Linked DNA regions of Longispora fulva. The protein of the gene in region 2 interacts with the protein of the main gene of each other region in a pairwise test. Links are inferred from orthologs where the notes say so. Each region holds a gene or a part of one and is shown on either strand. Other genes may lie near its edges.

Region 1 (14,424 bases), 1.8 Mb from region 2 along the record:
GCGACCGACTGGGTTCGCTGGAGGTCGAGGGAGACGAACTGTCCTCAGTCCGTGCCACGATCGGCTTGTCCTACGCCGCCCTCAGTCCGGAGACGGCTCGACTGTTCTGCCTTCTGGGCCTGGTGCCTGGCCTGAGCTTCACCGCGCCCGCCGCAGCCTGTCTCGCGGACGTCGAGCCCCCGCAGGCCGTCCAACTGCTCGACCGCCTGGCCGCAGCACACCTGATCGAGTCCCAGGGCGACGACCGCTACGGCTTGCATGACCTGGTCCGCGACTTCGCCCGTGAGCACGTACAACCGGATGGTCTGGCGGCATTGGACCGCCTGTACCACTGGTATCTACGCACCGCCCACGCCGCAGCCGCGCTGATCCATCCTCAGATGCTCAGGCTCGCCCTACCGGGGGAGAAGCCAGGGGCGGACTTCGCGACGCACGCGGAGGCGATCACCTGGTTCGACGCGGAGCGGGCCAACCTCGTCGCCGCAGTGCTGGACCTGCCGCCTGGGCTCGACCCGGCATGGACCTGGCGGATCGGGGACGGCATGCGGGGCTACCTGTGGCTGCGGAAGCTGATCCTGGAGTGGTTCGACATCGCGCGGGCAGGGCTGACCGCCGCCGAGTCCAGGGGCGACCCGGAGGCGCAGGTCTCCGCGCACCGCAGTCTCTGCATGGCGTATGCCAGCATCTGCGACTACGTCCCGGCCGCTGACCATGCGCGACGAGGGCTGCAGATCAGCGGCGACCACGGCCTCGTCCTCAACGAGCCGGCGCAGCTCGCAAACCTGGGGAACATCCTGGTGCTGAGCGGTGATCCGGCGGCTGCCGTCGATGCGTTCCACACTGCCCTGGACCGTGACCAGGGTGCGGCGAACCGGATGGCGGCGCTGGTCAGCCTGAGCGAGGGGCTGATCGAGCTGGGCCGCCTGGGGGAGGCGGTTGACCGGATCCAGGCCGGTCTCGGTCTGCTGAGTGCCGTCGGTGAGCATCCCAATCTTTTCGCCTCCCTGCTCTCTGGCCTGGGGGACGCCTTTCACGCCCTCGGTTCAGCCGGGCCCGCCCTGGCCGTCCTCGCGGATGCTGCGACGGTCGCCAGCGACATTGGCAGTGTCGAGACGGTCGCTGTCGCCCATGACCGGATGGCCAGGGTGCGTAACCTGCTCGGCCACCACGTCGAGGCGCTCGAGGACGCCCACACCGCCCTCGCCCTGGTCTCCGAGCACCGCATAGCCCGTCTGGACGCGAAGACGCTATGCACGGTGGCGGAAACCCTGGGCCTGTTGGGGCGCTGGGAGGAGGCTCTCAGCAGGCATGCCGAGAGCGTTCGGCTCGCCACCGAACGCAACAACGCCTTCGTTCGGGTCGAGTGTCTCGTGGAGCGGGCGGCGACCCTGCTCAGGGCCCGACGTGGCGCGGAGGCCCACGTCGATCTCGACAAAGCGGCCGGGGAAGCCCGCCGCCATGGGTACGCGCTGCTCGAAGCCCAGGCCCTGGATCTCCTCGCCCAGGTGAATGTGGCGGGTGGACGGGTGGATCGGGCGCTGGACCTGAGCCAGCGTGCCCTGGACGGCCATCGGCGTACCGGTCACCGTCCTGGCGAAGCGACCAGCCTCATCGTTCTCGGCCACGTCACCGGCGACCCGGATCTCTGGGCTGCCGCGCGGCGGGTCCTTGACGAGACAGGTGGAACGGCGCACGCCCTCGTCGCGGAGCCGCTCACGCGGGCAGCCTTCGCCACTTTCCTCGCGAACAACGACGCCTGACCGCCGCGTCCCGCATCCCGCGCCCGCCTCCGACAGTTGAGGGAGCAGCACCTATGTGACCTACGATACAGAACGGTTCCGTATCGTAAAGCCAAGGGCTTAGGGTTACGGAACAGTCTCGTATCTAAACTTGGAGTGCACGTGGACGCACCCACAACCGGCCACCCGCAGCGCTGGAAGATCCTCGGCGTACTCGTCGTCAGCCTGCTCGTCGTCGTTCTCGACAACACCATCCTCAACGTCGCGATGAAGACCATCGCCGACCCGAAGGCCGGCCTGGGCGCGAGCCAGAGCCAGCTGGAGTGGGCGATCAACTCCTACACCCTGGTGTTCGCCGGCCTCCTCTTCACCTTCGGCGTCCTCGGTGACCGGATCGGCCGGAAGCGGATGCTCGTCACGGGCCTGGTCGTGTTCGGCATCGCCTCGCTGGCCTCGGCCTACGCGCAGGATCCCGGTCAGCTGATCGCGGCCCGGGCGCTGATGGGCTTCGGCGGCGCGGCTATCATGCCGGCCACCCTCTCGATCATCTCCAACGTGTTCGACCCCCGTGAGCGGGCGAAGGCGATCGGCGTCTGGGCTGGTTCCGTCGGCCTGGCCGTGGCGATCGGCCCGGTCGTCGGCGGCGCGCTGCTCGAGCACTTCTGGTGGGGCTCTGTCTTCCTGATCAACGTGCCGATCATCGTGGTGGGCGTCATCGCCGTGCTGCTCCTGGTTCCGGAGTCCAAAGACCCGAAACCCGGAAAGATCGACGTCTTCGGGGTACTTCTCTCCATCGCCGGCCTGACCCTCTTCGTCTACGGCATCATCACCGGTGGCGACTCGGGCGACTGGGCGCAGCTCGAGGTGTGGGGAACGATCGCCGCCGGGGTGCTGATCCTGGCCGGCTTCGTCCTCTACGAGCGGCGGATCGACCACCCGGCCCTCGACGTCAAGCTGTTCCGCGACCCGCGGTTCTCCGCGGCCGTCGCGGCGGTGGGCCTGGCGTTCTTCGCCGCGATGGGCGTCATGTTCTTCGGGGCGTTCTACCTGCAGATGGTGCGCGGCTACAGCCCGCTGGAGACCGGCCTGCTGTTCCTGCCGTTCGCCGGCGCGCAGCTGATCTTCGCGCCGCAGAGTGCGGGGCTGGTGAAGAAGTTCGGGGCCAAGGCCGTGTGCGCGGTGGGCATGGCGTTGGTGGCCGTCGCCCTGAGCGCGTTCGTCTTCATCATCGACGAGAACACCCCCATTTGGGTACTGTGCACCGTCTTCTTCATCCAGGGCGCCGGCATGGCCAACGTCATCCCGCCGACCACGGAGGCCGTGATGGCTTCCCTGCCCCGGGAGAAGGCCGGCGTCGGCTCCGCGGTGAACAACACGATCCGTCAGGTCGGCGGCGCCCTGGGCGTCGCGGTCCTCGGCTCGCTGCTCTCCCAGGTGTACCGGGACCAGATGGCGAGCCACCTCGTCGCCTTTCCGGAGAACGTCCGCCACGTGGCATCGGAATCGATCGCGGCGACCTACGCGGTCGCGGCCAAGATCGGGCCGGCCGGCAACGCGCTGATCCCGGCCGGCAACGAGTCGTTCGTGCACGCGATGCACTGGGTCGCGGCGGGCGCGGCGAGTGTGGCCCTGCTCGGCGCGCTGGCCGTCCTGCGCTGGCTTCCGGGCCGCCCGGTCACACCGGTCCAGGTGGCAGAGCCAGAGCTCGTCGATGTCAGCTAATCTGACGCACGATGTCTGACACGACTACGCAGAGCACTCCGCGGCCGCCCGGGCGGCCGCGGAGTGCCCGCGCGGACGAATCGATCATCGACGCGGTGCTGGACTTCCTCGCGGAGGGCACCACGGTCGAGGCGCTGTCCATGGAGGCGGTCGCCTCGAGGGCCGGGGTCGGCAAGGCGACGGTGTACCGGCGCTGGCCCCACAAGGAGGCCCTGCTCCTCGACGCCCTGTCCACGCTGAAGCAGCCACTGCAGGTGCCGCCGGGGCTCAGCGTGCGCTCGGACCTCGTGATCCTGATGGAGCAGTCCTGGGACGCGCGGGACAGCCGCGCCGGCCGGATCATGCCGTGCCTGATCCCGGAGTTGCAGCGCAACGGCCCGCTGAGGACCCAGTTCATCGCGTTGATCGACGCGCGCCGGGACGTGGTCCGCGACGTGCTTCGCCGGGGGATAGTCACGGGCGAATTACGTTCTGATATCGATGTCGAGCTCGCGCTCATACTGCTGTCAGGGCCCATGTTCTTGACTTTGATTGGCAATGCCCCAAATGTGGAGCCGGACGGCTTGGCGGAACGCGTGGTTGACGCCGTTCTGCGGGGCATCGCAACCTAGTTTTTCTGGATAAAACGGGCAATGATCTCCCGCAACTGCGCAGAGTGGCGTAGCCTGATCGCTACTTACTTGCCCCTGACCGTTCGGCTGTGTGATCACGCCGTTTCGTACTTCCGTGTCCGCTCGCGGGTATGGCAGGATGGAGCGCAACTACCTGTCCATAAGCCGGTCTCGAGGTGCTAGTGATGAACACTTTCAAGGTCCGGCGGAGACTCGCCGCGATCCTGCTCGGCGCGGTCTGCGCCGGCATCGCAATCCTGGGTGTCGCTGTCTTGAGCGCCGCTCACCAGTCTTCTCACGTCACGACGGTCGCTGGTGCGTCCACGGACGCCGACATCATATGGAGCTAGGCGCAGCGTGGGTGCGTCCGGCCCGGCGTCCCTAGCGGACGGCTAAGGGAGTGCCTGCTGTGGAAGGCCAGTCGCGGAGCAACAGGCAGGGTCGCGCATGGCCTACCACTGCTTTCATCGTGTTGTGTTCGGCGGCCCTTGCGACGCCGGTGCTCATGCATTCGACGCTTCGGGCCAGTCCGATCCTGATCGGGTTCTTCTTTCTGCTCTTCCTTGTCGCGGAGCGGACATTTCTGGAGTTCGAACTACGTCAGCAGACGTACCGGTATAACGCCGGTGAAATCCCGCTTCTGCTCGCATTGGTTTACCTTCCGCCGAGCTGGGTAATTATCATCAGACTCGTCGCGGCTGCGGCCTATCTGACGAACGTGGCACCGGTCAAGGCGATCTACAACGTGGCGGTCCGGGCCGCCAGCACGGCAGTGGCCGCTCTCGTGCTTGAAGGGTTCATGACCCTTCCGGTGGGCATCGTTCGCATGGACCACCCGCTGTTGTGGGTCCAGATGATCGTCGCGGCCGAGTCCAACATGCTCGTCAACCTGATCGCCATCGCCGCTATCATGACGGCGGTCCAGGGCTGGATGGGCAACGGCAAGTTCCTGCAGAGCGTGTGGCAGAGCTCCGCCGTGTGTCTCGTCAACTCGATCCTGGGCCTCGTCGCTCTCCTAGCGTTGCGCACCTCGTCATGGGCCGTGGTGTGCCTCGGTGTCCTCGCGTTGCTCGTCGGTGGGGGCTACCGGGGATATCGACGTTCGCTCCAGCAGCACCGCAGCCTCACCGAGTTGTACGACTTCACTCAGGCGGCCGCCCAGGCCCGCGAGGCCGGCAATCTCGCGGACGTGCTTCTCGTTCGGGCCCGCAAACTTCTCAGCGCCGAGTACGCGACGCTATGGCTGCCGGGAAGTCGTCGGCATCCCGAGGTGATGCTCACCGCGCGGATCGAGGACAAGGGGCTCAGCGACCGCCCAGTGACACCGAATCTGCTGCGGAGCAAGGCGATCGCGGGCGATCAGACCGTCGTCGTTGGTCCCCGGGTCGGCGATCCCGCGCTCCGCGCCCAGTTGGCCGAGCATGGCAAGAAGGACGCCATCGTCGTTCCGCTGCGATCTGGTACCGCCGTGATCGGCACACTCGAGGTCGTCAACCGCGTCGGTGAGATGTCCTCGTTCGAATCGCACCAGGTTCGCCTGCTCGAGACGCTCGCCGCGCATGTCGCCGTAGCCGTCGAGAACTCCCGCCTCGTCGACCGGCTGCGCTTCGACGCCTACCACGACAGCCTCACGGGCCTGCCCAACCGCCGCCGGATGACGGCGATGCTGGAGGAGGCCGTCAAGGTCAGCGCCCCGGACGTGGTGGCGGTGTTGTTGTTCGATGTGGACGGTATGCGCGACGTCAACGAGTCGATGGGCCACCAGGCGGGCGACAAGCTCCTCGCCGAGGTGTCGCAACGCCTGCGCGACCTGGCGCCCCCGGCGGCACTCGTCGCCCGGGTCGGCGGCGACAAGTTCGCCGTGACGCTGCGGGCCGAGAGCGCTGCCGAGGCCGTCGAGCTGGCCGGCAAGCTCCGGGCAGCGTTGCAGGAGCCGATGCGGCTCGGCACCCTGAACCTGGACGTGGACACCGCGGTGGGCCTGGCCCTGCACCCGGAGCACGGCAGCGAGCCGGAGGTGCTGCTGCGCCGGGCGGATCTGGCCGTGCACGCCGCGAAGCAGACCAACTCGCACATCCAACAGTTCCATCTGGCCCTGGAGTCCGGTTCCACCCGGCGGATCGGCCTCGCCGGCGACCTGAGACGCGCGCTGGACGCCGGAGAGCTCGAGGTGTACTTCCAACCGAAGGTCGCCCTTTCCGACCGCCGCCTGGTGGGCGTGGAGTGCCTCTCCCGCTGGGAACACCCGGTGCACGGCTCGGTGAGCCCGCAGGACTTCATCGCGGTCGCCGAGCACACCGGTCAGCTGGGCCGGCTCACCGAGGTGGTGCTCCGCGAGGGGCTGCGCCGGTGCCGGGAATGGGCCGACGAGGGCCGGCCGCTGAGTGTCGCGGTCAACCTGTCGCCCCGCACCCTGGTCGACCCGGACTTCCCGAGCCAGGTGGGCGAGCTGCTCGCGGAGTACGGGGTGCCGGCCGAGCGGCTCACGCTGGAGATCACCGAGGACGGCATGGTGGCCGGCCCGGACCGCCCGATGCCGACCCTGCACCGCCTGCACGACCTCGGTGTCCGGTTGTCCGTGGACGACTTCGGCACCGGCTACTCCTCCCTGTCCTACCTCCGTCGGCTGCCGGTGCACGAGGTCAAGGTCGACCGGATGTTCGTGCAGGGCATGGCGACGGATCCGGGCGACCTGGCGATCGTGCGGGCCGTGGTGGACCTCAGCCGGCACTTCGGGCTGAGCGTCGTCGCCGAGGGTGTGGAGAGCGAGCTCACGCTGGCCCTGCTGGAGGAGATGGGCTGCGACATCGGCCAGGGATTCTTCTTCAGCCGCGCCCTGCCGTACGAGCGCCTGGAGACCTGGTTCGCCGCGCAGACGGTGACAGAGGAAGTCGGCGTCGGCGGCTCCGTACGGCGGCTCAGAGCCGTTCCCTGACCCCGTTTTGCGCCCCGGGCGACCGCTGTGTATGGTTACCCCTGCGCGCCTCACGGAGTGCACGCCCCTTTAGCTCAGTCGGCAGAGCGTCTCCATGGTAAGGAGAAGGTCTACGGTTCGATTCCGTAAAGGGGCTCTCGTTTGCTGGTTCGCTCCAGCAGGCATCAGCGGGAGGCCAGGTTCGCCCTGGCTGGCCGGCTTTGGCGGTGTAGCTCAGATGGTAGAGCAAACGGCTCATAATCGTTGTGTCGCCGGTTCAAGTCCGGCCACCGCTACTGCGGCGGGCGCCACAGTGCGCCCGATTACCATGTTCGCGTAGACGCAGGTAGGCTGTCAGATCGACAGACCCCCAAAAGAGCTAGGAAGGCACTCCCGTGGGTAAAGCGACTGACGTACGGCCGAAGATCACGCTGGCGTGCGTGGAGTGCAAGGAGCGGAACTACATCACCAAGAAGAACCGGCGGAACGACCCCGACCGGCTGGAGATGAACAAGTTCTGCCCGCGTTGCGGCAAGCACACCGCCCACCGCGAGACCCGCTGAGCTAGCTAGCTCCGATCACGGTCTGCACGAAGACTTCAGGAAGGCGTCGCCCGACACGGGCGGCGCCTTCTTCGTCGTGGTCACTAGGATCCATAACCATGCCCTTGGACCAGACGAATGTAGGTCGGACGTACCCGCCGACCGCCCCGTACGAGGTGGGACGGGAGAAGATCCGGGAGTTCGCCGAGGCGATCGGGGACCCGAACCCGGCCTTCCGCGACTCTGAGGTGGCCGTCAAGCTCGGCTACCGGGACGTCATCGCGCCGCCGACCTTCACCATCCGGCTGACCCTCGACGCGAGCGAGGTCGCCCTGGACGCGCTCGGCGTGCAGCTGCGCAACGTGCTGCACCGCGAGCAGAGGTTCTCTTACACCCGCCCGGTGGTCGCCGGGGACACCCTGGTCTGCGTCGTGGTCGTCGAGGCGATCCGCACGGTCGCCGGCAACGACATCCTGACCACCCGCACGGACGTCACGGACGGCTCCGGCGAGCTGGTCGTGGCCGTGTGGTCGACGCTCGTGGTTCGCGAGGAGGCGTGATGTACGAGGTCGGAACGCAACTGCCGGAGCGCACCTTCCGGGTGACCCGCGCGGACCTGGTCCGGTACGCGGGCGCGTCCGGGGACTTCAACCCCATCCACTGGAGCGACCGGGTGGCCGCCGAGGTCGGGCTGCCGAGCGTCATCGCGCACGGCATGCTCACGATGGCCCTGGCGGCCCGCGCGGTCACGGACTGGGTCGGCGACCCGGGCGCGATGGTGGCGTACACGGCGAAGTTCACCCGCCCGGTGCCGGTGCCCGACGACGAGGACGGCGCGGAGCTGGGGGTGTCGGCCGTCGTGAAGAAGGTCGACGGCGACCAGGCCCAGATCGACATCACGGTGGTCTTCGAGGGCGAGCGGGTGCTGGGCGCCGCGCGGGCGACCGTGCGCACCAGCTAACACACGTCCAGGCGCTGCCCGGCGGTCCGGACGACCTTGTTGCCGGGCAGCGTCGCCTCGACGTACCAGTCGGTCGGGATGTAGCCCCAGCTCGACGTGGTCCATTTTCCGGAGCTGGCGGACATGCTCTCGACGTAGTGGCCGGAACTGTCGTCCAGGATCAGCCGGACCTTGGTCGCCGTGGCCCCGTTGACCGTGGCGGTGACCCCGAAGCTCTGCCAGCCGCCCTGACACACCGGGTTGACCATGCTCGCGGTGACCGACGGGCCGATGAGGGTGGTCTGCGACGTCGAGGGTGCTGGCGCGGGCGGGGCCGTCGTCGGTTTCGCGCTGGTCGCGCTCGGTCGGGGGGTACTACTCGGGGTCGGGCTAGGACTCTTCCGGCTCGGCGTCGGCGACGCGACCATCGCGGCCTCCGGCGGCTTGTGCTCGCCGGACGGCAGCGGCAGCGGGGGCGCCTCGGCGGCCGGGCGCCGGGTGGTGTCGTCGGTCGGGGTGTCCTGCTGGGCGAGCACCACGCCGGCCCCGAGCAGCACCGTGGCCATCGAGCCGACCCCGATCAGCGCCCACCGCACGGGCCGGCGGCCGGACCGCTGGTCGGGCTGGCGGGGGAACCCGGCCCCGTCGAGCGGTCCCACCCTGCGCGCCACCTCGGTGAGCAGCGCCGGGACCGTGCTCTCCCGGGTCCTGCGGAGTTTGGGCCACAGCTGGCCGGTGACCCGGGGGAACGGCAGCGCCCCGTACCGCGTGATCAACGACGGGGCCCCGTGCCGGGCGATCTTGGCCATGGCCTTGCCGAGCCGGGTGGTGATCGCCGCGGTCGAGTGCCCGGTGACGAGCGCGATCTCCTCCGGGGTCAGGTCGTGCCGGGCGGACAGTTCGACGAGTTCGCGGTCGGCGGTCCGCAGGCTGTTCCCGGCGGCGGCGACGGCGGCGGTGGTCTCCGCCGTGTGCACCACGGAGCCGAGGTCGATCGTCTCGGCGGCCGGACCGCCGGTCCGTGGCTGCGCCGTCGGCCGGCTCTGGTCGAGGCACTCGCGGCGGACGAGCGCGTACAGCCACGCGCGGGCGTGGTCGCGATCGGCCAGCTCAGGGGCCTTCTCAGTGGCGATGATGAATGCGTCGTGCACCGCGTCGGCAGCTCCCGCGCTGTTGAGGCCCAGGGAGAGGCAGTATGCGTAGAGTCGGTCGGCGTGTTCCCTGAAGGCCCGTTCGAGCCAGGGTGAGTCGCCGAAGTCGTCCATGCGAAGGCACGGTAGCCGCCAATGGCTCCCAGGGCCACCCGCGCATCGGTTCGGTCTCGGCTCTGGCGCCGGGGGAGCCCGAGTTGGGAGAATCGCCGCCGTACCCGTACACTGGTCGACCTAGGGGTGAGTGGCCCCTGCTCCAGCATGCCTAACAAGTGCATTCTGAAGCGGGACTGCTTGTCCCTTGTGCGGAACCTCCGGGGTTCGCAAAGGGGTGTGGCGCAATTGGCAGCGCAGCGGTCTCCAAAACCGCAGGTTGCAGGTTCGAGTCCTGTCGCCCCTGCGCCGAGCACTGTCCGGTGTTGCCTGTGGCTGGGTTGACGGAAGTACGTGTTAGCTGGAGCTATGGCGACGCTGGCCCTCTGGGTCGGCGTGGAGAGTGCAACGGAGAGGGCAAATGGCCGAGAGCAAGCGGCGCGACAACGACGCCGTCGACGGTGAGATCAACGAGACTGATGATCTCGTTGTGACCGACGACGCTTCTGACGCCAAGCCCGCAGCAGACAAGTCGGACAAGGCTGAGAAGTCTTCCGATAAGGTTAAGACCGAGAAGTCCACCGAGAAGCGGGGCAACCCGTTCAGCCGGCTCGGGCGGTTCATCCGCGAGGTCGTCAGCGAGCTGCGCAAGGTCATCTGGCCGACGCGCAAGGAACTGCTCACGTACACCACGGTCGTCGTGGTGTTCGTCGCGGTGATGCTGACCATTGTCGCCTCCCTGGACTGGGCGTTCGCCAAGGGCGTGCTGTGGGTCTTCGCCGACGGTAAAAAGTAGTTAGACGAGCAGGGGAAGAGAGCCAGCGTGCCTGAGTACGACGAGACCGAGAACGGCGCTGTCGCGGCGACGATCGAGGAGTCGACCGACGTCGAAGACGCCGGTGCCGTCGAGAACAAGGACACGGACGAGGCTCCTGTCGCCGTCTCCGGCGAGGATGCCGAGCAGCCGCTCGTCGCCTCGCCGGACGACGAGGACTTCGACCCGGTCAAGGAGCTGCGCGAGGCGCTCCGGTTCGCCCCCGGCGACTGGTATGTCGTGCACTCCTACGCCGGGTACGAGAACAAGGTCAAGACCAACCTCGAGACCCGCATCGTGTCGCTCGACATGGAGGAGTTCATCTTCCAGGTCGAGGTTCCGACCCGTGAAGAGGTCGAGGTCAAGAACGGCAAGCGCCAGCAGGTGATGTCGAAGGTGTTCCCCGGCTACATCCTGGTCCGGATGGAGCTGACGCCGGAGTCCTACTCCTGCGTCCGGAACACCCCCGGGGTGACGGGTTTCGTCGGCGCGACGGACCGGGCTGACCGCCCGGCGCCGCTCTCGTTGAACGAGGTCCTCAAGTGGCTCGCCCCGGCGGTCACGGAGAAGAAGAAGAAGCCCGAGATCAAGGTCCTCGACTTTGAGGTGGGCGACTCCGTCACGGTCACGGACGGCGCGTTCTCGTCCATGCCGGCGACGATCTCCGAGATCAACCCGGACCAGCAGAAGCTGAAGGTCCTGGTGTCGATCTTCGGTCGTGAGACCCCGGTTGAGTTGAACTTCAACCAGGTCGCGAAGATCTGATCCAGCCGATCAGCTACCGTTGATGTCCCCGCGTGCACGTGGGGGTTATCCACAAGCCCAGGAAGTAAGACATGCCTCCGAAGAAGAAGAAGCTCGTCACGACCTTCACGCTGCAGCTCCCCGCAGGTCAGGCGACCCCGGCTCCGCCGGTCGGCCCCGCCCTCGGTCAGCACGGCGTGAACATCATGGAGTTCTGCAAGGCGTACAACGCGCAGAGCGAGGCCCAGCGCGGTGACATCGTGCCGGCCGAGATCAGCGTGTACGAGGACCGGACGTTCTCGTTCATCCTCAAGACGCCGCCGGCCGCGCGCCTGATCCTCAAGGCCGCCGGTGTGGCCAAGGGCTCCGGTGAGCCGCAGAAGACCAAGGTCGCCAACCTGACGCGCGCCCAGGTGCGGGACATCGCTGAGAAGAAGATGCCCGACCTGAACGCCAACGACCTCGACGCCGCCGAGAAGATCATCGCCGGTACCGCCCGTCAGATGGGCATCACGGTCTCCGACTAGTCGGCAGCCCGTCAGCGTCAACCGTGGGAGGGCCCCCGATGGCCCGCCAGACACCACAGGAGTACACAGCTATGTCGTTCGGAAAGAACTACCGCAAGGCTGCTGAGCAGATCGACCGTACGAAGGTCTACAGCCCGTCCGAGGCGATCAAGCTCGCGAAGGCCACCAGTGGCGCCAAGTTCGACGAGACCGTCGAGATCTCGATGCGGATCGGCGTCGACCCCCGCAAGGCGGACCAGATGGTCCGTGGCGTGGTCAACCTGCCGCACGGCACCGGTAAGACCGCCCGCGTGATCGTGTTCGCGTCCGGCGCGAAGGCCGAAGAGGCCGTCGCCGCCGGTGCTGACGAGGTCGGCTCCGACGAGCTGGTCGCCCGGATCCAGGGTGGTTGGCTGGACTTCGACGCCGCGATCGCGACGCCGGACCAGATGGCCAAGATCGGTAAGATCGCGCGGATTCTGGGCCCGCGCGGCCTGATGCCGAACCCGAAGACCGGCACGGTGACCATGGACGTCACCAAGGCGATCAACGAGATCAAGGGTGGAAAGATCACCTTCCGGGTGGACAAGCACTCGAACCTGCACCTGATCATCGGCAAGGCGTCGTTCGACGAGGCGAAGCTCATCGACAACTACGCCGCCGCGCTGGACGAGGTGCTGCGGGCGAAGCCGTCCTCGGCCAAGGGCAAGTACCTGAAGAAGGTCACCGTCGCCACGACGATGGGGCCGGGCATCCAGGTCGACCCGAACCGCACCCGCAACCTGCACGAGGACGCCCCCGTCGAGGGCTAGGCGATCCGCTTCCCGACAGGGCACTCCCGCGAGGGGGTGCCCTGTCGGCGTTTGTGCCAGTTTCACTCGTGGGAAGGGGTTCCTTTCGCAGGGGGACTGTGGCACGCTGCCCGACATGCGCTGTGCTGCGGCATCGGCGGCGTTGTGATTCGTGCGCGGGGGAGGGTGGCAGGTGGCTGAGCGGGCAGGGGCACTCCTGTGCCGGCACGTCGCCCTCGCAGCCATCCTCACCGTCGGAGGCGGCCTGGTGGCCGCCCCGGCCCAGGCCGGCCCCGACCAGCCGCCGAACCTGCGCGAGCGGTCGTGGTATCTGGACTCGATGAACATCCCGGCCGCGCAGTCCGTGGTGCGGGGCGGGGGCACGACCGTCGCCGTCATCGACACCGGGGTGGACCCCGACGGGCCGGCCCTGAGCGGCCAGGTGCTGCACGGTACGGAGATCACCAACGCCGGGACGACCGGTGACGGCCGCAACGACGAGGACGGCCACGGCACCGGGATGGCCAGCCTGATCGCGGGCAAGGGCGGCGACGACGAGCGGTTGCTCGGGGTGGCCCCCGAGGCGAAGATCCTCCCGGTGAAGATCACCCGGCAGGCGGACGGCGCGTTCAGCACCGAGAACGTGTACCGGGCGGTCGTGTGGGCCGTCGACCACGGCGCCAAGGTGATCAGCATGTCCCTCGGCGGCCCGCCGACCCCGGACGCGGAGTGGAAGCGCCGCCTGGTGCAGTACGCGCTGGACCACGACGCGGTCATCGTCGCCGCGGCCGGCAACGTCGAGCAGGGCCAGGACGGCCCCAGGGTCTCCGAGCCGGCAGCCTTCCCCGGCGTGGTGGCGGTGAGCGCCCTGAACCGGCACGGGGAGATCTGGGCCGGTTCGCAGACCGGACCCGAGGTCGTCGTGGCGGCCCCGGGCGAGCTGCTGCCGTTCCCGACCCACAACGGCTATACCGCGGCCTCGGGCACCTCGGGCGCCACGGCCCTGGTGTCCGGCGTGGTCGCGCTGATCCGCTCGCGGTACCCGGACATGTCCGCGGCGGACGTCGTCAACCGTCTGATCCGTACCGCGCAGGACAAGGGGCACAAGGGGCGCGACCTGCAGTACGGCTTCGGGGCCGTCGACGCGCTGGCCGCCGTCGTCGCCGAGGTGCCGAGGGTCGACCGGTATCCGCTGCCGACCGTCTCCGGGGAGACCGTGCGGCCGCAGACCCTGACCGCCGCGCCGGGCCAGGACCGGGCCGAGTACGCGCCGTGGCTGCTCGTCGGGGCGGTGCTCGCCGGGCTGGCCCTGCTGGCCGCGGTGTTCTGGAGGGCGCAGATCACGGTGCCCCGATTTGGCGGATCGAGCCGGGCTCACGTAGTGTGGTCGAAGTTCACCCAGAGACCGCTGGTCACCGTACCTGAAAATGGTGTGGTTGAAGGTTCCGCATTGAGCGGACGACCCGCGCAGGATGAAGCTTAGCGATGCCTGCCTAGCGGCGGGCCATTCACGCTCCAGCTGATCCTGCGCTGGGGCGTTTTCTCGTTACCGCGGACGACCGGGGGTCGGAGTAACGAGAGAGGAGGGACATGGCGGACAAGCCGGTCCGGGCCGACAAGGCCGATGCCGTTGGAGAGCTCAAGGACAAGTTCCTGAACTCTTCGGCGACTGTTCTGACCGAGTACCGGGGCCTGAAGGTCTCGCAGCTGACTCAGCTGCGGCGGTCGCTCGGACGTGAGACCACGTACGCCGTCGCCAAGAACACGCTGGCGAAGCGTGCTGCGGTGGAGGCGGGCCTCGAGGGGCTCGACGAGCTGTTCACCGGTCCTACCGCGCTCGCATTCGTCGGCGGCGAC
Region 2 (14,531 bases):
TCACGCCGCCCTTGAGCATCTCGGCCATGCCGCGCTTGACGCGGGCGGTACCGGTGACGGCGGTCTCAGTCACGTTCGTGCTCCTTGCTGAGGGGAATAGGGATCGTCACCTCATGGTACGTCCCACCACCCGGGAACCCGCCCGGCGGTGTGAGGGGCCTCACGTGCCCAGCGTCGGCTCTTCGATATCGAAATAGGTGGGCTTGGGGTATTTACGGGCCAGACGGAGCATCCGCACGATGTTCCGACGTCGGGCCGCGAGGGCGTCGCGGACCAGATCGTCGTGCACCTGGCGGGCCAGGGCCACCCGGCGACTCGTGGTGACAACGTCAGCCATGGCGTCGGGGTCCCACTCCAGCGCCCGCAGCTGGCGGGTCAGGTCGTTCTCCGCGCCGGACCGGTCCTCCGGGCCGGCGGCCAGGGCGGTGCGGGCGGCGTCGCGCAGCTCCGGCAGGCCGCCGTTGGCGAGGCTCGTCGCGGCGACCGCGCGCCGGACGAGGTGGGCGTCGAGGGCCGCGGCGGCGGCGGCCGCGCGGTCGTGCAGGCGCTCGACGCGCGCGGCGAGCCAGGTCACGTAGGACGCCACCAGCACCACGGCGAGGACGACGACCACCACCCACCACATGAGGCCGGATCCTATCCCCCGGGCGCAAGGAGGCCGCGCGACGACTCGCCTGACAGGCGGGCTCCGGCACGGCACGACGGCTGGGGCAGCCCCGTTACGGCAGGCCGGCCAGCCGTGCGTCGAGCTCCGGGTCGTCCCCGGTCACCACCCCGGTCGTGGCGGCGATCGCGGTGGCGTACACCTCCACGATCCGGCGGGCCACGACCGGCCAGTCGTAGTTCTCGACGGCCCGGGTCGCGGCCTCCGACAGCGCCCGCCGCCGCGCCGGGTCGTCCAGCAGGTCGGCGAGTTCTGCGGCCAGGGCCGCGGGATCCGCCACGGGAAACAGGGCGCCGGCGCGGCCGTCGTCGAGAACCCGCCGGAAGGCGTCGATGTCGCTGGCCAGCACGGGGGCCCCGGCCGCCATCGCCTCGGTGAGGATCATGCCGAAGGACTCGCCGCCGGTGTTGGGGGCGACGTAGACGTCCACGCTGCGGAGCATCCGGGGCTTGTCCTCCTCGGAGACCTTGCCGAGGAAGGTGATCCGGTCGCGGACCACGTCGGGCAGGTCGATCTCCGACAGGTCGCCCGGGCCGGCGAGCAGCAGCCGCAGTCCCGGGCGGTCGGGGGCCAGCCGGGCGAACGCGTCCACCAGCACGTCGAAGCCCTTGCGGGGCTCGGTGAACCGGCCGAGGAAGCCGATGGCCCCGCCGGTGCCGGGCCAGCCGGGCAGGGGTTCCGCGCCGGTGAAGGCCGCCATCGACACCCCGTTGGGGATCTCGACCGCTCCCCCGCCGAGGTGTTCGACCTGCACCTTGCGGGCCAGCGCGCTGACGGCGATCCGGGCCGTGATCTTCTCCAGGACCAGTTGCAGGACGGGGGCGCTGGCGGCCATGGTCCGCGACCGGGTCATCGCGGTGTGGAACGTGGCCACCACCGGGCCCCGGGCGGCCAGGGTGGCCAGCATCGACAGGCTCGGGGTGACCGGCTCGTGCACGTGCAGGACGTCGAACTTCCCCCGGGCCAGCCAGCGCCGGACCCGGGCGGCGGAGATCGGCCCGAAGGTCAACCGCGCGACCGATCCGTTGTACTTGACGGCCACCGCCCGCCCCGCCGACACCGCGTACTCCGGCAGCGCGTCCTCGTCCTCGGCCGGGGCCAGCACGCTGACCTGGTGTCCGAGGTCCATCAGCGCCTCGGCGAGGTCGCGGATGTGAAACTGCACCCCGCCGGGCACGTCGAAGGAGTACGGGCAGACGATGCCGATCCTCACGACGGGTCCAGCCACAGCTTCTGGAGCATGTGCCAGTCCTCGGGGTGCTCGGCGATGCCCAGGGCGAGGGAATCGGCCACCGACTGGGTCAGCGCCGCGACCCGCTCCGCCAGGGTGCCCGACGCGGGGACCGGCAGCGGGCCGACGAGCCGGCCGCAGGCGGCGTCCGGTTCGTACCACATGGAGACCGTGTACAGGGGTGCGCCGGTCCGCAGGGCCAGCAGCGCCGGGCCTGCGGGCATCCGGGTCCGGCCGCCGAAGAAGGTGACCTCGACGCCGCGTCGGGACAGGTCCCGGTCGGCGAGCAGCGGCACCAGGTGCCCCGCCTGGACCCGTTCGACCAGCACGTCGATCGGCGGCCGGTCGCCGCCGCGCTCGGGGATGATGCTCATGCCCAGGCTCTCGCGGAAGTCGAGGAACCGCTGGTAGAGAGCCTCGGGCTTGAGGCGTTCGGCGACGGTGGTGAGCGGGATGCCGCTGGCCGCGGCCCAGGCCCCGGCGGCGTCCCAGTTGCCGCCGTGCGGCAATGCCACGACGGCGCCCTCGCCGGCCTTGCCGTGCTGGATCAGCGTCTCGCCGCCCTCGAGGCGGAAACCGTCGAGGATCTGGGCCCGGCTGCGCGACGGCAGGCGGAAGGCCTCCATCCAGTACCGGGCGTAGGAGCGCATGCCGGCGCGGACCAGCGCGTCGATGTCGGCGTCAGGGGCGGCCACCCGGCGGAGGTTGGCCTCCAGCCGCTGCACCCCGGGGCCCCGGCGGCGGGCGGCCCGGTCGGCCCCGGCCCGGAAGACGCCGGTCGCCACCGGCCCCGGCAGGGCGCGGACGATCCGCCAGCCGGCGGTGTAGCCCCACTCCTGGAGAGTCATGACGCCTGCTTGTGCACGTGCGCGACCCGCTGCCATACCGTGACGGCGGACAGCGCGACGAGCAGCCACAGGACCGCGTCGAGGCCGTAGGGCACGCCCAGGCCGGCGAGCAGGCCGCCGATCCCGATCAGGATCAGGCGCTCGGGCCGCTCGGCGATGCCCACGTTGCAGGTCATGCCCAGGCCCTCGGCGCGGGCCTTGGCGTAGGAGACGACCTGGCCGAGGACCAGGGCCAGCAGCGCGGCGGCGGCCGGCCACGGGTGGCCCGTGGTGCCCAGCCAGAAGGCCAGGGCGCCGAAGATGGCACCGTCGGCCACCCGGTCCATGGTCGAGTCGAGGAACGCGCCGAAGCTGCTGGCGGTCCCCCTCGCCCGGGCCATCGCCCCGTCGATGAGGTCGGTGAGACAACTGAGGGTCACGATGACCAGGCCTGTGAGAAGGTGACCACGGGTGACGAAACCGACGCACCCGATGACCACGCCCAACGTGCCGGCGACGGTGACCGTGTTCGGGGAGATGCCGGCGCGCACGAGGGCTGAACCCACCGGGTCGAGGACGCGCGCGAGCCGGGCTCGGCCGAACACACTGAGAAGCTTTGCCATGTCGGGTGACACGATACGGGCCGGCTAGTGTCAAGGGTTGCGCTACCCGGCACTTCGGGTATGGAATCGGACACAGAGTAGTGACAGCGGTCACACTCCGTGGATCTAGGGCGCGAAACGCGAGGCGCGCGACCGGCCGAGCGGTTGAGTACCCGTGAGGCAGGGAGGATTGTATGGCCCAGAAGAGCCCGGAACGTGGGGTGACCGGCGCCGCGCCGGTGGCGGAGCGGCCCGACGTGGTCCGCAGTGTCGTGCTCGTCGGTCACTCCGGCGCGGGGAAGACCACGCTGGTCGAGGCGTTGCTCGCCGCGACCGGCACGATCGCCCGCGCCGGCAGCGTGACCGAGGGCACCACGGTCACCGACAACGACCCGTCCGCCGTCAAACAGCAGCGGTCCGTGAGCCTGTCCTGCGCGCCACTCACGTACCAGGACGTGAAGATCAACCTCCTGGACACCCCGGGGTACGCCGACTTCGTCGGTGAGCTGCGCGCCGGTCTGCGCGCCGCCGACGCCGCCCTCTTCGTCGTGTCCGCCGTCGACGGCATGGACGCGGCGACCGTGGCCCTGTGGGAGGAGTGCGCCGCCGTCGGGATGCCGCGCGCCGTGGCCGTGGCCCGGATGGACCACCACCGCGCCGACTTCGACGAGATGGTGGCGCTGTGCCAGCGGGTTTTCGGCGACGGGCTGCTGCCGCTGTACCTGCCGATGCACGGCGACGACGACAGCGTGGTCGGGTTGCTCAGCCTGATCACCCAGCGGGTGTTCGACTACACGAACGGGCACCCGGCGGTGGTGAAGGAGCCAGACCCGCAGCACGTCGCGGCGATCGAGGAGGCCCGCGCCGAGCTGATCGAGGGCATCATCGCCGAGAGCGAGGACGAGACCCTGATGGACCGGTACCTCGCCGGCGAGGAGATCCCGGTCGAGACCCTGGTCGACGACCTGGAGACGGCCGTGGCCCGGGGCACGTTCTATCCCGTGGTCCCGGTCTGCGCGCCCACCGGCCTGGGCCTCGACGTGCTGCTGGAGGTGCTGACCAGCGCGTTCCCGTCGCCGCTGGAGCACGACCTGCCGCCGGTCACCACCCTGGACGGCGATCCGCGCGAGCTGACCTGCGACCCGGACGGGCCGCTGGTCGCCGAGGTGGTCAAGACGACCATCGACCCGTACGTGGGCCGGGTCTCCCTGGTCCGGGTGTTCTCCGGCACACTGCGCCCCGACACGGCGCTGCACATCTCCGGGCACGGCCTGGCCGAGCGCGGGCACCCCGACCACGACGCCGACGAGCGGGTCGCGCACCTGTTCAGCCCGCTGGGCTCGACCCTGCGCGAGGTGCCGTACTGCGTGGCCGGCGACCTGTGCGCGATCACCAAGTCCACGACGGCCGAGACCGGGGACACGATCTCGGCGAAGGACAACCCGCTGCTCGTCGCGCCGTGGGAGATGCCGGAGCCGCTGCTGCCGATCGCGATCGTCGCCCGCAGCCGCGCCGACGAGGACAACCTGGCCAAGAACCTGGCCCGGCTGGTCGCCGGCGACCCGACGCTGCGCCTGGAACGCAGCGCGGAGACCCACCAGCTCGTGCTGTGGTGCATGGGCGAGGCGCACGCCGACGTGGTGCTCGACCGGCTGCGCACCGGCGGGGTGGAGCTGGAGACCGAGCCGGTGAGGGTGGCGTTCCGCGAGACGTTCGCCGCGCCCGCCAAGGGGCACGGCCGGCACGTGAAGCAGTCGGGCGGGCACGGGCAGTACGCGGTGTGCGACATCGAGGTCGAGCCGCTGCCGCAGGGTTCGGGCTTCGAGTTCGTGGACAAGGTGGTCGGCGGGGCGGTGCCCAAGTCGTACATCCCGAGCGTGGAGAAGGGCATCCGGCACCAGCTCGCCAAGGGCCTGGTCACCGGCAACGAGGTCGTGGACCTGCGGGTCACGCTCGTCGACGGCAAGGCGCACAGCGTGGACTCCTCCGACGCCGCGTTCCAGACCGCCGGGTCCCTCGCCCTGAAGGACGCGGCGGACAAGACCCAGATCTCGCTGTTGGAGCCCGTCGACGAGATCCGGATCGTGGTGCCCGACGCGTTCGTGGGCGCCGTGCTCAGCGACCTGTCCCCCCGGCGGGCCCGGGTGCTGGGCAGCGAGCCGGAGCTGACCGGCGCGGCCGAGCGCACCGTGGTCCGCGCGGAGGTGCCGGCGACGGAGCTGCTGCGTTACGCGGTCGAGCTGCGGGCCATGACCTCGGGCACGGGCACGTTCCAGCGGACCTTCGCCCGCTACGACCCGATGCCCGCCAACGTGGCCGAGCAGGTCCGCAAGGAGCACGGGTAGTGCCGACCCGCTGAGGGCGACGCTGGACTGCGCGACGGAGGGAGCCGCAGGGCGCTGCCCTAGCGGCTCCCTCCGTCGCTTGCCAGCGCCGCCCTCAGCGGGCCACCTCGCCTTGGATCAAGATCCAAGACCAAGATCTTTTGGCGGTTACGCCGCGTTCCTTTCACGGCGCGCGGCGGTTCGTTCGCGGTCACGCCAGCGCCGACGGGCCCGTCAGCGCTGGCGGGCTTCCTGGACCGCGTCGGCGAGCCCGGGGCGGGGCGACGGCCCGACCTGCTGGTACTGGTCGAAGCCCAGCTCCCAGTCGGTCCACCCGTCGCCGGTGCCCACGTGCGCCTCGGTACCGGCGACGGTCACCATGTCGCCGCGCTGGGCCAGGTGGAACAGCCACGTCGCGTTCTCCGTGGACATGTTCACGCAGCCGTGCGACACGTTGCGCTCCCCCTGGTCGCCCACCGACCACGGGGCGGCGTGCACGAACTCGCCGCCCCAGGTGAGCCGCAGGTCCCAGTACACGGTGGTGCGGTAGCCGTCCGGGGAGTTCACCGGCACGCCGAACGTGCTGGAGTCGAACACCATCGACTCGGCCTTCTCCATCACCACCAGGTTCCCGCTGGACGAGGGCATGCTCGGCTTGCCCAGGCTCACCGGGATGGTCCGCAGCACGGCCCCGTCGCGGGTGACGGTCATCTGCTTGGTCCCGTTGTCGACGACGAGGCGCTGGTCGGGGCCGACGGTCACGGTGCCGGACCGGTCGGCCTCGCCGTACCAGCCGCCCATGTCCAGGCCGCCGATCCCGAGCCGGACGTCGATCCGGGTGCCGGTCCGCCACGGCGCCTGCGGCCGGTAGTGCACCTCGTGCGCGCTGAACCAGTGCCAGCCGCCGACCTGCGGCGGGTCGGAGCGCACCGACAGCCGGCGCTGCACGGCCTCGCGGCGGTCGTCGGCCACGTCCCGGCCCAGCTCGACGACGACGGGCATCCCCACGCCGACCGTCTCCCCGTCGGGCGGGTAGAGCCCCGAGCCGGCGGTGCGACCGGGCGCGGCCATCGTCGTGAACGTGCTGCTGGCCGCCGTCCGCCGACCGTCGGCCCCGGTCGCGGTGACCGTCGCCGTGTACGACGTCGCGTACGCCAGCTGCGCGGCCGGGATCCAGCTCGCGCCGTCCGGGTAGGGCTCGCCGGCCACCGGGCCGCCCGGGCCGGTCAGGGTCACCACGGCCGCCGACGTGCCGGTGACCGTCGTGCGGATCTCCAGCGCCGTGGACACCCCGGTCTCGCCCGGCGCCGGGCTCGTGACGGCGGCGGTGACCGGGGCTGCCGGCGGGGCGGGGCTGGGCGCGGCGACGTAGTGGGCCTGCGGGGCCGTGCAGCCGCCCAGCACGAGCACCAGACCGAGAATCATGCCTTTGGCCATAAAACGCACGGTACAACCACAAGCATGGAATTCAGTGGCGAATGGGCTGGTCCCCGACCGCGAGCAGCTCCGACAGGGTGACCAGCTTCAGGCCTCTGGCCCGGATGCCCTCGATCATCTCGCCGAGGTGGTCGATCGTGACCAGGCGCAACGGGTCGCCGTAGTCGTGGGCCAGGATCACCGCGCCGGGCCGCACGCCCTCGACGATGTAGCGGACGTTGCCCGCTGGGTCCTTCTGGTAGAACTTCTCCCGCATCTGGTGCGACCACAGGGCAACGTTGTAGTTCATCGCGTTGGCCGCGAGCAGGGTGCTGCCGCCGAGGTGCCCCCACGGCGGGCGCATCAGCCTGGGCGTCTTCCCGGTGTACTTCACGATCGCGGCGTGCGTCCGGCGCAGCTGCGAGGTGACCCCGTCGAAGTCCTGCTCGGCGAGGTCCACGTGGTTCCAGGTGTGGTTGCCGACCTCGTGCCGGTCGAGCCGCCCGTCGATGAGCTGGTGGTACTGCTGCACCCGCTCGCCGACCATGAAGAACGTCGCCGGGCATTCGTGCGCGTCGAGGGCGTCGAGGACCTTCGGGGTGTAGTTCGGCCCCGGCCCGTCGTCGAAGGTCAGCGCGACCAGCGGCTGGTCGGTGGTCACGTGCCACGTCACGGTCTGCTGGCCGTCGTCGGCCCAGATGTTGCGGTCGCTGCCCGGCGCGTAGCCCCCGCCGATCGGTTGGCGGTCCGGGCCGAACCACCGGGGCAGCCGCTCGGCCGCCGCCACCGTGCCGGCCCCGGCCAGCGCGCCGCCTGCCGCGAGCAGTGTGCCCCTCAGCAGGCCCCGCCTTGAGATCCCCACGTTGTCCCCTCCCGTACCCCCGAAATGGTTTCATGGGTGAACGGGAGGCGACATCCGGGTTTTACCCTAGGGAGTTCCATGCCTCCACGAGAAGTTTGCGTGTTTCGGGCAGCAGCTGCGGGATGACCTTCGTCTGGCCGACGATCGGCATGAAGTTCGCGTCGCCGCTCCACCGGGGCACCACGTGCTGGTGCAGGTGGGCGGCGATCCCGGCCCCGGCCGCCGAGCCCTGGTTCATCCCGATGTTGAAACCGTGCGGGCTCTGGGCCAGCCGCAGCGCGCGCATCGCCTTCTGGGTGAACTCCGCGAGCTCCACGGCCTCCTCCGGCGTCAGGTCCGTGTAGTCGGCCACGTGCCGCCGCGGGCAGACCATCAGGTGCCCGGAGTTGTACGGATACAGGTTGAGCAGCGCGAACACGTGCTCGCCCCGGACGATGATGTTGACCTCTTCGTCCGGACGGGCCTGGGACAGGCAGAACGGGCAGCCGTCGGGGCCGTCGCCGACGGGGTTGTTCTCCCCACCGGCCACGTACGCGAGCCGGTGGGGAGTCCAGAGGCGTTGCAGCCGATCGTCCGTCATGCAGCAGATCCTATTGCGCGGACGGCCCGCGCGCCTTCCGCCGTGGTGCGCTGTCGACGCCGGCGGTGGGCGCGCCGGGTCTACTCGTGTGCCGCGGCCTCGGCCGGCGCCGACGGTCCGACGTTCGTCCGGGAGCGGACCACCTCGGCCACGTGCGCCACCGCCTCGGCGAGCGGGACGGCGTTGCGCTGCGAGCCGTCGCGGTACCGGAAGGACACCGTCCCGCCGTTCGCGTCGTCGTCGCCCACGATCGCCATGAACGGGATCTTCTGCTGCTGGGCGGTGCGGATCTTCTTCTGCATCCGGTCGTCGGAGGCGTCCACCTCGGCCCGGATGCCCTCCTTCTTGAGCAGCGCCACGAACTCCTCGAGGTACGCCACGTTCTCGTCGCGGACCGGGATGCCGACGACCTGCACCGGGGCCAGCCAGGCCGGGAACGCGCCAGCGTAGTGCTCGGTGAGGACGCCGAAGAACCGCTCGATCGAGCCGAACAGCGCCCGGTGGATCATGACGGGGCGCGGCCGGGTGCCGTCGGGGCCGTTGAACTCCAGCTCGAAGCGCTGCGGGAGCTGGAAGTCCACCTGGATCGTGGACATCTGCCAGGTCCGGCCGATCGCGTCGCGGCACTGCACGGAGATCTTCGGGCCGTAGAACGCCGCGCCACCCGGGTCCGGCACGAGCTCCAGGCCTGACTCGTCGGCAGCGGCCTGCAGGGCCGCCGTCGCCTCGTCCCAGTCGGCCTGCTCGCCGACGAACTTCGGCGAGTCGTCGCGGGTCGACAGCTCCAGGTAGAAGTCGTCGAGGCCGTAGTCGCGGAGCAGGTTGAGGACGAAGTCCAGCAGGCTCTTGAGCTCGCCGGCCATCTGCTCGCGGGTGCAGTAGATGTGCGCGTCGTCCTGCGTCATGCCGCGCACCCGGGTCAGGCCGTGCACCACGCCGGACTTCTCGAACCGGTAGACGGTGCCGAACTCGAACATCCGCAGCGGCAGCTCGCGGTACGAGCGGCCCCGGGACCGGAAGATCAGGTTGTGGAACGGGCAGTTCATCGGCTTGGCGTAGTAGTCCGCGCCGTCGAGCTGCATGGGCGGGTACATGCCGTCCTTGTACCACTGCAGGTGCCCGGAGATCTCGAACAGCGAACCCTTCGCGATGTGCGGGGTGTTCACGAACTCGTAGCCGGCCTGCTCGTGCCGCAGCCGCGAGTAGTTCTCCATCTCGCGGCGGATGATGCCGCCCTTCGGGTGGAACACGGCCAGCCCGGAGCCGATCTCGTCGGGGAAGCTGAACAGGTCCAGCTCCGCGCCGAGCTTGCGGTGGTCGCGCTTGGCCGCCTCCTCCAGCAGGCGCAGGTGCTCCTTGAGGGCGTCGCGGGTCGGCCACGCGGTGCCGTAGATGCGCTGGAGCTGCGGGTTCTTCTCACTGCCGCGCCAGTAGGCTGCGGCGGTGCGCATCAGCTTGAACGCCGGGATGTGCCGGGTGGTCGGCAGGTGCGGGCCGCGGCACAGGTCGCCCCAGCAGCGCTCGCCGGTCTTGGCGTCGACGTTGTCGTAGATGGTCAGCTCGCCGCCGCCCACCTCCATGACGTCCTCGTCGACGTCGCCCTTGATGTCGACCAGCTCGAGCTTGAACGGCTCGTCCTTGAGCTCGGCCTTCGCCTCGTCGAGGGTGCCGAAGACCCGCCGGGAGAACTTCTGCCCCGACTTGATGATCTCCTGCATGCGCTTGTCGAGCTTGGAGAGGTCCTCGGGCGTGAACGGGGTGGTCACCGAGAAGTCGTAGTAGAAGCCGTTGAGGACCGGCGGGCCGATGCCGAGCTTGGCGTCGGGGAACACGTCCTGGACGGCCTGGGCGAGCACGTGCGCGGTCGAGTGCCGCAGGACGTTGAGGCCGTCCTTGCTGTCCAGGGCGACGGCCTCGGCTCCGGTGTCGGTGTCGGGGACCCAGGACAGATCCTTGAGAACCCCTTCATCGGTACGCAGCACGACGATCGCCTTGGGGCCGGTCATCGGCAGCCCCGCGACCTCGACAGCCTCCGCCGCCGTCGTCCCGGCCGGGACCAGAACGCGCGCTGGGGCGTCGGCCTTGACGGCTGGGTTCGGTGCGGACACTGTGAGCTCCTTTGCGACGGTGTCCCCGCCGCGTGCGGAGACCTGCCCGAAATGCTATCTGCCGCCCCCGGCGGGGTGCTCGCCCGCCCTGAGCCGGCCCCCAAGCCCTCGATCAACTACACGCTCCTGCTCCTCTTCGGCCCGGAAAAGTCGCAACAACGTGTAGTTGATCACCGAGAGACGGGGCTAGTCGCGGGAGCGGTGGGCTTCCGCTGCCTCCTGACGGTAGGAGGCCGCCAGGGTTGCCGTTACCTCGGCCGGGTCCGTGAGGGAGGGCTCCAGCGAGAGGAACACCGGGGCTGCCGCGCCGCGCAGGACGGGCTCGACGATGTTGGCGTACCCGACGTGTCCGCTCCGGTTGGGGTGGTAGGACTCGCTGATCGGGTTGGACAGGCCGTTGAGCCATTCGCTGTTGGAGCACACGGCGTGGCCGGTGAACGCCGCCCGTGAGTCGACGAAGGAGAACCCGGCGGCCGACGCCCGGCCGGCGGTCGTGGTCGCGAGCAGGTCGGCCGTGCCGTTGAGCGCGGACGCCTCGGCGGCGGAGATCCGGGCCAGCACGTTGCAGGACTCGCCCTGGAACAGCCGTGGGTAGCCGACGACCACGACCCGGGCCCCGGGCGCGCGGGACCTGATCTGCGCGTAGAGCCCGTCGAGCCGGCCCGGCAGCGTGTTGCGGATGAAGGCGTTGGCGTTGTTGATCTCCGAGGTGCAGGTCCACGGCCACGGCTTCGCGCACTGGGTGATCACGTCGGCGAACCCTGCGTCGTTGCCGCCGACCGAGACGGTGACGTAGCTCGTGGCGGCGTTCAGCGCGCCGAGCTGGTTGTTCTGCACGTCGGCGACCCGGGCCCCGCTGCACGCGACGAAGGTGAGCGACGCGCCGAGCCGGCCGGAGTCCAGGGTCGGGTAGGCGTACTGCGAGCGCTGGCAGTTGCCCGAGTCGGCGTAGTAGTCGCGGGTGCCGACGCCGGAGGAGTAGGAGTCCCCGAGTGCCGCGTAGCCCGGCCCGGCGGCCTGGGCGGGCAGCGCCGTGGCCAGCAGGGTGCCGGCGGCGAGGAGGAGGATGACGAGGGGTCGACGGAGTCGCATGGACATCTCCCTAGATATTGAAGATGCCCAATATGATCTCAGGCGGTCCGGCCCCCACCGGTATGGAAAGGGTTAAACGTTGCCGTACGGGTTCACAACGTTAATCAGCGACACCGCCTTGACCAGCTCCGCCACGCCGGCGTCCAGGTCGATCTCGGTCTCGAAACCCCGGGAGCGGATCTTCGCGTAGGACACCTCGTAGTCGCGCTTGTCCTCGTCGGACCCGGTCTCGGCGAAGTACAGGTAGTAGTCCACGTGCTCCAGGATCTTGCGGGCCACCTCGGCCTTCGTGAAGTTCATCCGCTCGTGGCCGACGTTGTACACGTCGTCGCGCATGGCCGCCCAGTTGTCCAGGGCGAACACGATCGAGCGGGCCATGTCGTGGACGTGGACGAAGGTGCGCTTGAAGCCGCCCTCGTACACGATGAGGCTCCGGTCGTGGACGGCCTGGTAGGCGAACGTGTTCGGCATCAGGTCCAGCCGCATCCGGGGGCTCGCGCCGAAGGCCGTGGCGTAGCGCAGCGCCACCGCGTCGCCCGCGGCGAGGACGAGTTGCTCGGCCTCGGCCTTCGTCTCGCCGTACAGCGTGATCGGGGCGCGCGGGGTGTCCTCGTGGCACAGGTAGTCGGGCACCGCGCCGTACACGCTGCCGGTGGAGGCGAACACGAGGCGCTGGCCGGGGCGGCGGGCGCGGACCACGTTGCGGGTGCCGTCGACGTTGGTGGCCACGGCGACGTCCGGCTCCTTCTTGCACGCCGGGTAGCCGACGATCGCGGCCAGGTGCACGATCACGTCCACGTCGTCGGCCGCGTCGTCCACGGCCGCGAAGTCGCGCACGTCGCCCTTGACCAGCTCGAACGCCGGGTACCGCGCGCAGCCGAGCAGCCCCTGGCCGCCGAACCGCAGGGTGTCGAGGACCCGGACGGCGTGCCCGTCGGCGAGCAGCATCGGGACGAGGGTCGAGCCGACGTACCCGGCGCCACCGGTGACGAGAATGCGCATTCGGCTGATATTAGTGCGAAGGCTTCGGGGATCGCGCGACCGGCCGCACGGCCAGCACCTGCAGCCAGCCGCGCCCGTCCCCGTGCCGGATGCTCCGGGAGTCCCCGACCGCCAGCCCCGCGCCGGAGACCAGGGCCCGGGCGCCGGCCAGGTCGTAGCGGGCGAAGAACCGCTCCTCCTGGTACGGCCCCACCTCCCAGGACTCGCCCCTGCCCGCCTGGAGACTGAGCGCGAGCACCCCGCCGGGCTTCAGCACCCGGGCGATCTCGGCGACGGCGGCGGGCGCGACCGCGTGCGGCAGGTGCAGGATCGACGCGATCGACCACACCCCGGTGAACGCCCCGTCCGCGAACGGCAGCCGGAGCATGTCGCCCTGGACCAGCGGCCCCGCCACCAGCCCGGCCGCGTGGTCGAGCATCCCGGTGGACAGGTCGAGACCGACCACCCGGGCGCCGCGGGCCTCCCAGAACGCCATGTCGCGCCCGGCGCCGCACCCGAGGTCGAGAACCGCCCCCGCCGCCCCGCCGACCCGGGCGAAGTCGTCGGCGAGGTCCACGACGGCCGGCGGCACCGTGCCGTGCAGTTGGGCGTAGCGGTCGGCCACGTGGTCGTACACGGCGCGGGTGCGGATGCTGGCGTCTTCCATGCCGCCATTAAACAACGGATGACCAGGGAATGGCGCGCCGGGAGATTACCGTCCAGTATGGAATGGGTATCCGGTGAGCCCGATCACAGCGTCGCCTTTACGCTTCCCACACTAACTGTGAGACGTGTTTACTAAATGCTGTCGACCGGCCGGCAGTGTGGCAGTCCGGCCGGCCCATCCATCGAATCCCACTTATTCAGGCCCGTATCCAGGGGGCTTCCTTCAGCATGTCCGCGACAACGCTCCTCCCCGCTCCACCCGACGACGACGAGCTCTACTCGTACTTCGGCCCGCAACGCCGATGGGTGCTCCTGTCGGTACTCTTCTCCTACATATTCACGGCCGTCACCCTATTCCTGTTCGCGCTCCGGCATCCCGCGTTATGGGCATTCCTCGCCGTACTCGCGGTCAATGTCGCCGGCTGGGCCCTGTCCCTCGTGGACGGTCAACGCCAGCGCCGGCTGACCCGCGCCTCGCACGAGCTGCTGGTCCGGTCGTGGACCCCGGCGCTGGTCCCTGACGTGGACGTCTTCCTGCCCACCTGCGGCGAGCCGCTCGACGTGCTCGCCAACGCCTACCGCGCCGTGGCCGCCCTCGACTGGGACGGGCCGCTCACGGTCTGGGTCCTCGACGACGGCGACCGCCCTGAGGTGCGCGAACTCGCTTTCCGCCACGGCTATGAGTACGTGGTGCGCCCCGACCGAGGGGTGCTGAAGAAGGCCGGCAACCTCAACCACGCGCTGACCGTCAGCGCCGGCGACCTGATCGCGATCCTCGACGCGGACTTCTGCCCCCGGCCCGACTTCCTCCGGCACCTCGCGCCGTACCTGGCCGACCCGGCGGTGGGCATCGTGCAGAGTCCGCAGTTCTTCGACACCGATCCGGCGATGAACTGGATCCAGCGTTCGGCGGGTTCCGCGCAGGAATGGTTCTTCCGCTGGCTGCAACCGTCCCGGGACGCCGACAATGCGGCGATCTGTTGCGGGAGCAACGCGCTCTACCGCCGGTCGGCCATCGAGGAGATCGACGGATTCGCGAAACTCGAACACAGCGAGGACATGTACACCGGGCTGGAACTGCTGAAACACGGATACCGCACGCAGTATGTCCCGATCGTACTCGCGAAGGGATTGTCGCCCGACGCATTGCCCGCCTACATCAACCAGCAGTACCGGTG

Evidence for each region.
Region 1: the proteins of thrS (region 2) and rplA interact in binary tests that used the Escherichia coli proteins (3 or more experiments, as listed by UniProt). The link is inferred for Longispora fulva from one-to-one orthologs.

The regions. Positions count from the first base shown.
Region 1 is NZ_JADOUF010000001.1:6,737,250-6,751,673, forward strand. What follows is about bases 10,933-13,728. They hold rplA (50S ribosomal protein L1), read left to right. Parts: upstream 10,933-11,868; coding sequence 11,869-12,588; downstream 12,589-13,728. Other genes in these bases: nusG (transcription termination/antitermination protein NusG), read left to right, coding at 10,933-11,291; rplK (50S ribosomal protein L11), read left to right, coding at 11,363-11,797; IW245_RS30925 (S8 family serine peptidase), read left to right, coding at 12,761-13,728. In the rest of the region: IW245_RS30845 (AfsR/SARP family transcriptional regulator), read left to right, coding at 1-1,760; IW245_RS30850 (MFS transporter), read left to right, coding at 1,902-3,461; IW245_RS30855 (TetR/AcrR family transcriptional regulator), read left to right, coding at 3,473-4,072; IW245_RS30860 (hypothetical protein), read left to right, coding at 4,258-4,422; IW245_RS30865 (putative bifunctional diguanylate cyclase/phosphodiesterase), read left to right, coding at 4,578-7,007; rpmG (50S ribosomal protein L33), read left to right, coding at 7,382-7,549; IW245_RS30885 (MaoC family dehydratase N-terminal domain-containing protein), read left to right, coding at 7,648-8,088; IW245_RS30890 (MaoC/PaaZ C-terminal domain-containing protein), read left to right, coding at 8,088-8,489; IW245_RS30895 (RNA polymerase sigma factor), read right to left, coding at 8,486-9,733; preprotein translocase subunit SecE, read left to right, coding at 10,134-10,508; more of nusG, read left to right, coding at 10,536-10,932; more of IW245_RS30925, read left to right, coding at 13,729-14,050; rplJ (50S ribosomal protein L10), read left to right, coding at 14,158-14,424. UniProt on the Escherichia coli protein: One of the primary rRNA binding proteins, it binds very close to the 3'-end of the 23S rRNA. Forms part of the L1 stalk. It is often not seen in high-resolution crystal structures, but can be seen in cryo_EM and 3D reconstruction models.
Region 2 is NZ_JADOUF010000001.1:8,539,427-8,553,957, reverse strand. Bases 8,101-11,003 are described here. They hold thrS (threonine--tRNA ligase), read right to left. Parts: upstream 10,615-11,003; coding sequence 8,587-10,614; downstream 8,101-8,586. Other genes in these bases: IW245_RS39435 (SGNH/GDSL hydrolase family protein), read right to left, coding at 10,801-11,003; IW245_RS39445 (HIT family protein), read right to left, coding at 8,101-8,506. In the rest of the region: pyridoxal 5'-phosphate synthase lyase subunit PdxS, read right to left, coding at 1-73; IW245_RS39480 (LemA family protein), read right to left, coding at 161-625; IW245_RS39475 (glycosyltransferase family 4 protein), read right to left, coding at 720-1,877; IW245_RS39470 (phosphatidylinositol mannoside acyltransferase), read right to left, coding at 1,874-2,743; pgsA (phosphatidylinositol phosphate synthase), read right to left, coding at 2,740-3,345; IW245_RS39460 (elongation factor G-like protein EF-G2), read left to right, coding at 3,519-5,669; IW245_RS39455 (L,D-transpeptidase), read right to left, coding at 5,883-7,085; IW245_RS39450 (polysaccharide deacetylase family protein), read right to left, coding at 7,117-7,926; more of IW245_RS39445, read right to left, coding at 7,988-8,100; more of IW245_RS39435, read right to left, coding at 11,004-11,706; IW245_RS39430 (NAD-dependent epimerase/dehydratase family protein), read right to left, coding at 11,779-12,708; IW245_RS39425 (class I SAM-dependent methyltransferase), read right to left, coding at 12,719-13,354; IW245_RS39420 (glycosyltransferase family 2 protein), read left to right, coding at 13,582-14,531. UniProt on the Escherichia coli protein: Catalyzes the attachment of threonine to tRNA(Thr) in a two-step reaction: L-threonine is first activated by ATP to form Thr-AMP and then transferred to the acceptor end of tRNA(Thr). The rate-limiting step is amino acid activation in the presence of tRNA.